2 regions of the Truepera radiovictrix DSM 17093 genome follow, and region 2 is predicted to be linked to the other one. Evidence: riboswitches for the same ligand, from Rfam matches in the RefSeq annotation. Region 2 holds a riboswitch; the other holds the start of a gene.
What was found. A riboswitch is a leader RNA that binds a small molecule or an ion and turns the genes downstream of it on or off. The one in region 2 is predicted to bind thiamine pyrophosphate.

Region 1: linked by a shared signal. The riboswitch ahead of TRAD_RS08550 (ABC transporter substrate-binding protein) and the one ahead of TRAD_RS11230 (YkoF family thiamine/hydroxymethylpyrimidine-binding protein) in region 2 are both predicted to bind thiamine pyrophosphate.

The regions. Positions count from the first base shown of each region.
Region 1 is NC_014221.1:1,857,288-1,862,713, forward strand. It holds gene TRAD_RS08535 (alpha/beta fold hydrolase) at 1-259, opposite strand, end outside; gene TRAD_RS08540 (acyl-CoA dehydrogenase family protein) at 336-1,529, opposite strand; gene aroH (chorismate mutase) at 1,654-2,034, shown strand; gene TRAD_RS08550 (ABC transporter substrate-binding protein) at 2,060-2,986, opposite strand; TPP riboswitch at 3,011-3,111, opposite strand; gene TRAD_RS08555 (hypothetical protein) at 3,126-3,401, opposite strand; gene TRAD_RS08560 (LacI family DNA-binding transcriptional regulator) at 3,410-4,438, opposite strand; gene TRAD_RS08565 (beta-galactosidase) at 4,615-5,426, shown strand, end outside.
Region 2 is NC_014221.1:2,445,445-2,450,870, reverse strand. It holds gene TRAD_RS11240 (deoxyguanosinetriphosphate triphosphohydrolase) at 1-640, opposite strand, end outside; gene TRAD_RS11235 (inositol monophosphatase family protein) at 792-1,619, shown strand; TPP riboswitch at 1,643-1,750, shown strand; gene TRAD_RS11230 (YkoF family thiamine/hydroxymethylpyrimidine-binding protein) at 1,848-2,423, shown strand; gene TRAD_RS11225 (TenA family protein) at 2,420-3,109, shown strand; gene TRAD_RS11220 (ABC transporter ATP-binding protein) at 3,106-3,891, shown strand; gene TRAD_RS11215 (ABC transporter permease) at 3,888-4,712, shown strand; gene TRAD_RS11210 (ABC transporter substrate-binding protein) at 4,712-5,426, shown strand, end outside.

The DNA.
Region 1 (5,426 bases), 590 kb from region 2:
CGAAAAGCCCCGGCACGAGGATCACCACCGTCTCGGTCGGGGCGTCCGTGTGGTAGCGGAGGTAGAAGGAGCGGTTGAGCCGCGCCGGCGTCCCCGGCACCGCGAACCCCGGCACCGTCACGTACTGGGTGGCGACCTCGTGGGGCGCCAGCAGGTGCGGTGTGGGTGGCAGCGTGAGCGGCGCGCGCAGGTCGGGGATGGGCAGACAGCCCGTGAGTAGCAGCAGGACCGCCCCCACCAGAGCCCTCAACTGGTACACGAGGTGAGTTTACTTAGTTGCGGAGGACGCGCCGTGAAGGGGAGCTGAGAAGTCGCCCCCCTTCACGCTAGCGCCCCTAGCGAAAGCGCCTCAGGTACTCGCGCGCGATGATGAGGTGCTGAATCTCGTCGGTGCCCTCGCCGATGCGGGTGAGCCGCGCGTCGCGCCACAGCCTTTCGACCTCGTACTCGCGGATGTAGCCGTAACCGCCCAGGATCTGGATGGCGTGGTCGCACGCCCGCACCCCCGCGACGCTACCCTTGAGTTTGGCTTGGGCCGCCGCCATCGTAAAGGGCCGTCCGGCGTCCTTGAGCGCGGCCGCTTTGAGGACCAAGAGGCGGGCCGCCTCGAGCTCGGTCGCCATCTCGGCGATCTTGAAGCTGACCCCCTGGTTGTGCGCGATCGGTCTGCCGAACTGCTCGCGCTCGAGGGCGTACTTGGCGGCGATCTCCAAGGCGGCGCGGCCGAGCCCGATGCCCATCGCCCCGATGCCGATGCGCCCGCCGTCGAGCACCGCCATCACGTCGCGGAACGCTTCGCCCCGCACCCCCAAGAGGTTCTCGGCGGGGACCACGAGGTCTTCAAAGGTGAGCGGTGTGGTGTCCGACGCGTGCAACCCGAGCTTCTCCTCGGGTTTGCCGCGCACGAGCCCCGGCGCGTCGCCGGGCACCACGAAGGCGCTGATACCGTCGGCGGCGCTCTTACCGGGGCGGGGGTCGTCGGTGCGGGCCAAGATGACGTAGGTGCCGCCGACCGTGCCCTGCGTGATAAAGATCTTTGAACCGCTTATCACGAAGTGGTCGCCGCGGTCCTCGGCGCGGGTGCGCATCCCGGCGGCGTCCGAACCCGAACCCGGTTCGGTCAGCCCCCACGCCCCGAGCTTTTCGGCCGTCGCGAGCGCGGGCAAGTAGGCGCGCTTTTGCGCCTCGTTCCCCGCCAAGACGATGTGCCCCGTGCAGAGCGAGTTGTGCGAGGCGACCGTGAGGCACAGCGACCCGTCGACGGCGGCGATCTCCTCGATAATCAGCGCCATCGTCGCGGTGTCGAGTTCGGCCCCGCCGTACGCTTCGGGCACCTGCATCCCCATCACACCGAGCTCGCCGAGCTGCTTGACGAGCGCCATGGGGAAAACGCCCGTCTCGTCGCGCTCACGCGCCCCGGGGGCGACCTCGCTCCTTAAAAAGTCTTTCAGAGGACCCAGAATCGCCTTCTGGTCGGCGCTCAAGTCGAACCAGAGGGCGTCCTCCAGCGCCGGTAGTGTTGTTGCCATACGTGAGTCTAGCAGAGCGCCGCAGCGCCGAGCCGCTCATAGCCGCGTTGTACTCGCTGCGCTCGGCGCGGCACCTCCAAAACGCGCGAAGCGGGTTCGGGGTGAGAACCTGATAGACTCCCTTATGGCTGGGTATTGGGTCCGCGGTATTCGAGGGGCGACGACGGTCGAGCGCGACGAACCGGAGCTCATCTTGGAGGCGACGTGCGAGCTTTTAGAGGCGATGCTGCGCGAAAACGACATCACCGACTTCGAGGTCATCGCCGCCATCTTCTTTACCACCACCCACGACCTGACGAGCACCTTCCCCGCCGAGGCCGCGCGGCGGCTCGGGATGAACTTGGTGCCTTTAATCTGCAACCTAGAGATCCCGGTGCCGAACCGCCTGCCGCGGGCGGTGCGGGTGATGATGCAGGTCAACACGCAAAAGAGCCAGCGCGAGATGAAGCACGTGTACCTGCGGGGCGCCGTGAGCCTGCGCCCCGACCTGGTGAGCGCGCAGTAGCGTCGGCGCCCGCATCGGGACGACGCTACAGCAGGTCCACCACCATCTCGTGCCACGCGGGTTCGGCGCCGACGTTCCCCTGACGGTCGCGGATAAACCCGTTGTGGTAGAGGTAGCGCCCGTAGGTGGCCCACGTGCCCAGGTCGATGCGCCCCCACGGCCCGGCGCCGCAGTAGGTGCGGCTGGCTTCGCGTTGGCTCCGCTCGAGCAGCACCCTGTCCCCTAGCCCCGCCTCGGCGAGGAGCGCCGCCGCCTGCTGCGGTTCGGCGGCGGCGAGCTCAAAGCCGCGCCGTGTCGCCCGCAAAAACGCCTCGAGCAGCCCCCGCTGCGCCAGCACGGTCTGAGCTCGAGCGAAGAGGACGGGGGTGTAGAGGTTCGGGATCCCGTAGTCGACGAGCCGAAAGAGGCGCAGCGGCGTACCCCGCAGCGCGGCCTCGACCCCTTCCCACGCGGGAAAGACCCAGGTGCAGTCGGCCTGCCCCGTAAGGAGCGCGTCCGGCACCGTCGGTTTGGGCAGCACCCGCTCCTCGACCTCACCGCGCCCCCCGTCGTTACGCACCATCTGGCGCACGACGTGCATCTCGAAGCGGGCGCCGTAGGAGGCGTAGCGCTTGCCGTCGAGCTCGGCGGGGCGCGTGATGCCGCTTTGCTCGAGCACGGCCAGGGCCGAAGGGTTGGTGGCGTTGACCGCGGCGAGCGCGACCAGGGGCGTCTCGGAGTCGGCGTAGGCGATCACCGTCTCCTGTGGGCCGAGGCCGAGGGTGGCCTCACCGGCGAGGACCCGCCGCGCAGCGGTCGGGTGGTCGGTGTAGGGGAGCTGCTTAAGCGCTAGCCCCTCCTCGCTATAAAACCCGAGGCGCTGCGCGAGCACAAACCCCGTGTGGTTGGTGTTCAAAAACCAGTCCGGTGCGAGCGTGATGGTCTCTAGCTTTGTGGGCTTTAGCGTGTTCATGGCGGCCCCCTTTGCGCTCAGCCAGGCGGCCGCCGGTCACGCTCCCTACGCCGGTATGACCCGGTTCAGGTTCGAGGGTTGAGCGCACCCGCTCTCTCAGCCTTGCGGCACCCCTGGTGAGGGGTCTAGTGTAGCACGCTCACTCCCACTCCCGCACCGGGATCAGCTCGCCGCCATCTACGGTGGCCGTTTTGACGCGGTGGCTTCGCGTGAGCGTCACCTCGAGCACCGCCTGGTCGAGCGTCTTAGAGCCGATCAAGGTCTTGCGGACGAAGTAGCCGCCCCCCTGGAGGCTCAGCTCGCTCGTCTTCGAGAGCCGCACGGGGATCACCTCGCCCGTCTTGTCGGTACGCACGCGCGCGAGGAGAAAGTTGCCCTCGTGCTTGAAGTTGGGGTTGCCGCGCCGGAAGAACATGCCCTAGTTTAGCCCATCCCCGACAGGCTCTCGCGCACCGTCAGCTCGGGCGTGAGCACCACGCGCGTGTTGGCCGCGCCGCTTAGACCCGCGATAAGAGTCGCCACCGCGCGCTGGCCGATCTCGCGTTTGGGCACCCGCACCGTCGCGAGCGGGGGGCTCAGCCACGCGGCCATGGGGATGTCGTCGTGGCCGACCACCGCGACCTCTTCGGGCACCCGCACCCCAGCGACCTGCAGCGCTCTTAAGGCGCCCGCCGCCATGATGTCGTTAAAGCACACCAGAGCGTCGAAGGGGGTGCGGCTAAGCAGCTCGAGCGTCGCCGCGAAGCTCGCCTCGGGGCTTGTGTCGGCGATGACGACGCGCGCGGGGTCGAAGAGCCCGCGCTCCCGCTCGGAGCGCACGAACGCCTCGCGGCGCACCGTGCTGCTCGCGTACAGGTCCGGCCCCGCGAGCAGGGCGACGCGCCGCCGCTCCGCGTCGTGCAGCGCCCCGAGCGCCAGCTGCACCCCCGCGGCGTCGTCGACGACGATGCTGCTCGCGACCTCCAAGGGCACCTCGCGGCCGATCACCACGGCGGCCTTGTAGCGCCCCAAGAGCTCGGCGAGCGCCCCATCTGGCAGCCGCGGCGTGTCCACGATGACCCCGTCGGCGCCCCGCTCCTCGAGCGAGCGCAAGGCCGCCCCCTCGCGCCCCGCGTCCTGGAAAACGTTGCACAAAAAGAGGTTGTAACCCGCCTCCCAGGCCGCCAGCTCGGCCCCCTGCGCGATGTCGGCGTAGTAGGGGTTGTCGAGCGCGGGGACGACGAGCCCCAAGGTGAGGCTCGAGTTGGTCGCCAAACTCCGCGCGACCCCGCTCCGGCGGTAGTTGAGCTCGCGTATCGCCTGCTCGACCCGCCGCCGCGTCCTCTCGCTCGTGCGGCCCGTGCCGTTGAGCACGCGCGAGACCGTCTGCTTCGACACCCCCGCGAGGCGCGCCACATCGGCCATGGTCGCTCTGGAACCCGCTCTCGGCGTCCTGGTACCTCCTCTAGCCATCCTCCCCCTCACCACGTCGGGGCTAGGGCTTTTGGCGAAGCTTCCGGTAAATTGACAAGCCCCGAGCCTGGGTGCTAGCGTAAGGGTATCAAAAAAGTGACCGGTAACTCAAACGGTAGCCAACCCAGACGAGCGCTGCGGGTCCCCCCCGAGGGTGCTCGCCAAAGGATGACGCGATGACGATTTTTTACGGCGGCGACTACAACCCCGAGCAGTGGCCCGAAGCGACCTGGCACGAGGACGTGACGCTGATGCAGGAGGCGGGGGTGAACCTCGTGAGCGTCGCCATCTTCGCCTGGTCGAAGCTCGAGCCCGAACCGGGCCGCTTCGACTTCGGGTGGCTCGACCGGCTTCTAGACCTCCTGCACGAGCACGGCATCGGCGTCTGCCTCGCGACCGCGACCGCCGCCCCCCCGCCGTGGCTCGCGCACCAACACCCCGAGAGTCTCCCCGTGACCGCCACGGGGGTGCGCTTGGGGGTCGGCTCGAGGCAGCAGTATAGCCCGTCTAGCCCCGCGTACAAGGAGGCCGCCGCGCGGCTCGTGCGCGCGATCGCGGAGCGCTACAAGGGTCACCCCGCCCTCAAGCTCTGGCACGTGAATAACGAGTACGGCTGCCACGTCTACGAGTCGTTCGACGAGGACTCGGCGGCGGCCTTTCGGGCGTGGTTAAGAGCGCGCTACGGCACCCTGGAGGCGCTCAACGCCGCCTGGGGCACCGCTTTCTGGAGCCAGCTCTATCACCATTGGGAGGAGATCACCCCGCCGCGCGCCGCGCCGACCTTTCTCAACCCGACCCAGCAGCTCGACTGGCGGCGCTTTTGCAGCGACGCGCTGTTGGCGCTCTACAAGATGGAGCGCGACATCCTCCGCGAGGTGACGCCGGAGGTGCCCATCACCACGAACTTTATCGGGGTGCATAAACCCATCGACGCCTGGCGCTGGGCCGAAGCGCTCGACCTCGTCGCCAACGACGCCTACCCCGACCC
Region 2 (5,426 bases):
GGCCGCTGCGCAAGCCGTCCTCGAGGTCGTGGGCGTTATAAGCGAGCTCGTCGGCGACGTTGACGACCTGCGCCTCCAAAGAGGGCTGTTTGTCGCTCTCCCAGTCGGTGTCGGGCACGTCGTACTCGGTCTCGTGCTTCATGATGCCCTCGAGGGTCTCCCAGGTGAGGTTGAGGCCGGGGAAGTCCGGGTAGCGGCGCTCGAGCTCGGTCACGACCCGCAGCGACTGCTTGTTGTGGTCAAACCCCCCCTCCGCTTTGGCGAGGCGGTCTAGCGTCTTCTCGCCCGCGTGCCCGAAGGGCGGGTGGCCGAGGTCGTGGGCGAGGGCGACCGTCTCGGCGAGGTCTTCGTTCAGACCCAGCGCGCGGGCGATCGAGCGGGCGACCTGGGCGACCTCGAGGGTGTGGGTGAGGCGCGTGCGGTAGTGGTCGCCTTCATGGTTGACGAACACCTGGGTCTTGTACTCGAGCCGGCGAAACGCCGTGGTGTGCACCACGCGGTCGCGGTCCTTTTGAAAGGCGGTGCGGTAGCGCGACTCGCTCTCGGGGTAGACGCGCCCGCGGCTCGCGCTGGCGCGCGCGGCGTAGGGGGCGAGCGCCGCCTCTTCGGCCCGCTCGAGGCGCTCTCTGGAGAGGATCATGCATTTAGCTTAGCGGGTTGGCGCGCGTGTGGGCAGGGGGATAACGCGCAGTTGGAGGGGCTCGGGACGCAGGTGGTAGGTTAGTCCTGGCGTCCCGCACGCTTACGCGCCAACGCCCAACACGTTCACACCACACCCAGGGAGCCCCACGATGAACCTCCGCGCCTACCTCGACTTCGCCACCGAACTCGCTTTCGACGCCGGACGCCTCACGCTCGGCTACTTCGGCCGCGCCTCCCTGGAGGGCTTGGAGGGCACCGAGTACACCGAGTACAAGGACGACGACTCGCCGGTCACGAGGGCCGACCGCGAGGCCGAGGCGCTTATCCGCCGGCGCCTGGAGGCGCGCTACCCGGACCACGCCGTCGTGGGGGAGGAGTACGGCGAGACGAACGCGGGGAGCACGCACCGCTGGTTCGTCGACCCCATCGACGGCACCAAGGCGTTCGTGCGCGGGGTGCCGCTCTACGGCGTCTTGTTGGGGCTCGAGATCGAAGGCCGCGTCGAGGTCGGCGTCGCCTACTTCCCCGCGCTGAACGAGATGTGCGCCGCGGCGACCGGCTTGGGGTGCACGCTCAACGGGCGCGCGGTGCGCGTCTCCGAGGTCACGACGCTCGCGCGCGCCACGGTCGCGCACACCGACGCGGGCGCTTTTGCGCGCTACGGGCGCGAGGGGGCGTGGCGCCGCGTGGCGCGCGCGGCGTACGACCGGCGCGGCTGGTCGGACGCTTATGGGCACATGCTGGTCGCCACGGGCCGCGCCGAAGTCATGCTCGACCCCGTGATGAACGCTTGGGACTGCGGCCCTTTCCCCGCGCTGCTGCGCGAGGCGGGCGGCTTTTTCGGCGACTGGTCGGGGCGCGAGACGATCCACGGCGGGGAGGCGATGAGCACGACCCGGGCGCTCTTGCCCGAGCTCTTGGCGCTCATAGGTGAGGGCGACGCGCCGGCAGCGGATGGTGCCCAAGCTACCTTTTGAGGCGCGCGCGCCGCGTACACTACCCTCGTCACCAGGGGTGCCTTCGGGCTGAGAGGACGGCGTCAGCGCGGTCCAACCCACCGAACCTGATCCAGATCATACTGGCGTAGGGAGTGTGACGCGCGGACGCCCCGTCGTCCTGCACGCCTGCTTTGACCCCCTGAGTGACCGACACCGAGGGGGTGTTTTGATGTTTCAGCCTGCCGTTAGAGCCCTTTGGAGGGCGCGGTGATCGGCGCGCGCTTCTCGCTCTACCCGATGACCGACGCCTTCGTGCCGCGCATCTTAGAGGCGCTCGGCGCCCTCGACGAGGCGCCCTTAGAGCGCGACATGGACGACCTCTCGACCTTCGTGAGCGGCGAGGAGAACGCACTCTTTTGCGCCTTAGAGGACGTTTTCGGTCGCGCCGCGGCGAGCGGCGAGCACGTGGCGATGAGCCTGCTGCTCTCGCGGGGCTGCCCCGGCGAACCCGGTGAAGACCGCTGCGACCCACGCGCGGCGCCCTCCGAGACGCCGGCGGCGCGCGCCGCCGAGGGTGCCGAGGTAGCCTGCCAGTTTTCGCTCTACCCCATGGGTACGGCCGCCTACATGGACGCCATCTACGACCAGATCAAAGCGGCGCGCTCGCGCCCGGGCCTTCGCGTGACGCCGCAGCACTTCTGCACCCGCCTCGAGGGGCCGCTGCCGCAGGTGTTCGCCGAGCTGCGGCGGGCGTTCGACGCCGCCGCCGAGAGGACACCGCACGTGGTGATCCACGCGACGCTCGCGGCCAACAGCCCTTCGCGGCGAACTGCGGCGGGATGAGCGCGCGCTACGGTATAGGGGTCGGCACCGGCTTTTTGTCGGGCCTGTTGACCCGTGACCTGTCGCCCCTGCGGCGAGGGCTGCTAGAGCACCCCTTCTGGCGGGGGTTGGAGACCGGCGAGACGACCCGCGCGCAGCTCGCTCAGTTCGCCCTGCAAGACGCTTGGCTGATCCGCGAGGTCCACCGCCTAGACGGCCTCGCCATCGCCAAGGCACCGAACCTGGAGGCGGCGGACGCGCTTATCGCCAAACTCGCCTTCAAGCGCGAGGCGTGGGGGGCGCTCGTGCGTTTCGGAAGGGCGCTCGGCTTAAGCGAGCGGGCGTTCGATGACCCCGTGCCCCTACCCGCCTGTGCGGGGCTCACCGCGCACTTCTACTACCACTTGGTGCGCAGCTCGTTCGCCGAAGCCGTCGCCGCGATCGGGGCGAGCGAAACGATCTTTTTAGAGCTCTGCGCCCGAGTCGAGCGTCCACTCTTGGAGGTCTACGGCTTTACAGCGGACGAAGTCGCCTTTTTCAGCGTTCACGAGGCGCTCGAGCCGGCCGAACGCGCCCTCTCGGGGTTGCTCGCGCCCTTGGTCCAGACCGACGCCGAGCGCGAGCGCGTGACGCGCGCCGTCGAGCTCTCACACGGTTTCGAGCGGCTCTTTTACGACGGCCTGCTCGAGCTGCCGCCACCGCGATGAGCGCCGTTGCAACGACGGCGCCGGCGGTCGCCGCGCCCGTCCAGGCGCCAGCGCTCGAGCTCGTCGGCGTCTCCAAGCGCTTCGGGGACTTCGAGGTGCTGCGCGACGTGTCGCTCACCGTCGCGCCGGGCGCGTTCGTCTCGCTGATCGGCCCCTCGGGGAGCGGCAAGAGCACGCTTCTAGAGATCGCCGCGGGGCTGCTTAAGCCGAGTGCGGGGCGGGTGCTGCTCGGCGGCCGCGCGCTCACCGCGCCGGGGGCCGCGGGGTACGTGCCGCAGGGCGATCACCTGCTGCCGTGGCGCACCCTTTTACACAACGTGATGCTGGGGCCGCAGGTCCGCGGGGTCGCGCGCCGCGAAGCGCTCGCCGAAGCGCGCGCGCTTTTGCAGCGCTTCGGCTTAGGCGGTTTCGAGAACGCCTACCCGCACGAGCTCTCGGGGGGGATGCGGCAGCGCGCGGCGCTGCTGCGCGCGGTGCTCTTCGAGCGCCGCCTGCTGATCCTCGACGAACCCTTGGGCGCGCTCGACGCGCTCACGCGCCTGAGCGTGCAGCGCTGGCTCGCCGAACTCGTCGCCGCGTGCGGTGCGAGCGCCCTGCTCGTGACCCACGACGTCCGCGAGGCGCTGCTGTTGTCCGACACCATCTGCGTCCTCAGCCGGCCGCCGGCGCGCGTGCGGCTCCGCCTCGAGGTGCCGCTGCCGCGGCCGCGCCCCCCGCAGGCGCTCGCCGAGCTCGCCGAGCTCGAGGCGACGCTACTTAGCGCGCTCTTGGAGCCCGCGTGACGGCGGCGCTCTTCGGCGCGGCGCTGCTCGCTCTCTGGGAGCTCGCCGTAAGGGTCAGTGCGACGCCGCCGACGCTGCTGCCGCCGCCGACCTTGGTGGCGCGGACGCTCGTGGAGAACGCCCCGCTGCTCGCGCACCACACCCTGACGACGCTGTTGCAGACGCTGTTGGGCTTTGCGCTCGCGCTCATCGTCGGGGTGTCGCTCGCGCTGCTCATCGACCTCTCAACAACCCTGCGGCGGGCGCTCTACCCCTGGCTGGTCGCCTCGCGAACGGTGCCCATCGTCGCGCTCGCGCCCCTCATGCTCATCTGGTTCGGCTTCGGCCTCCTGCCCAAGGTGCTGCTGGTGGCGTTTTTCTGCTTTTTCCCCATCGCGGTCGCCACCACCGACGGCCTCGCCCGCACCGACCCGGAGCTCCTCAAGGTGTTTCGCTCCGTGCGCGCGAGCCGCACCCAGACGCTGTGGTGGGCGCGGTGGCCGTCCGCGCTGCCGAGCCTCTTTTCGGGGGTGCGCATCGCCGCGGCCTACAGCGTCAGCGCCGCGATCTTCGCCGAGTACGTGGGCGGTTTCGCGGGGCTCGGCGTGCTCATCCAGAGCGCCGCGAACGCCCGCGCGACCCCGCTCGTGTTCGCCGCCATCGTCGTCACCGCCTGCGCGAGCTGGTGTTTTTTCGCCCTCGTCGGGGTCCTCGAGCGCCGCGCGCTCCCGTGGCGTTACCGCAAGGAGCGTACCCCCCGACCCGTTCACCTCAAACCTAGCGACCTCAAACCCAGTGACCCCAAGCCTAGCAACCTCACGTGGGATTTCAAGGAGGAGTAATGCGCCGGACGCTTTTCTCGACCTGTCTACTCTGTCTACTCGCCCTTAGCCTAAGCTTTGGCGTCGCCTCGGCCCAACCCCACCGCGTGCGCCTCGCGCTCGACTGGGTGCCCAACACCAACCACACCGGCATCTTCGTCGCGCTCGAGCGGGGGTGGTACCGCGAGGAGGGGGTCGAGCTGCAGCTCTTGCCCTTCGGCGGCGTCACCCCGAACCTGCTGGTCGCGCAGCGCCAAGCCGACGTCGGCATCTCGGGCACCGAGAGCGTGCTCCACGCCGCCGCGGTCGGCGAGCCGGTCGTCGCGGTAGCGGCGATTTTGGCGACCAACACCGCCGCTTTGGCCGTGCGCAGCGACGCCGGCATCACCCGCCCGCGCGACCTCGACGGCCGCCTGTTTGCCGCGATCGGCGTGCCCTGGGCGCGCCCGGTCATCGAGGCGGTGATCCGCCACGACGGCGGCCGGGGCGACTTTCGCGAGGTGCAGCTCACCACCGCGAGCTTCGACGCGGTGCTCGAGGGCCGCGCCGACTTCGCCTGGGTGTTCGAGGGGTGGCAAGGGGTCATCGCCGAACGCGCGGGCATCGATGTGACGCTCTTTAACTTTAAAGACTACGGCATCCCCGACTACTACACGCCGCTACTCACCGTCCATCCGGAGGCGTTAGAGGACGAGGAGGCGGCGGCGGCGCTCCGCGCGTTTTTGCGGGCCACCG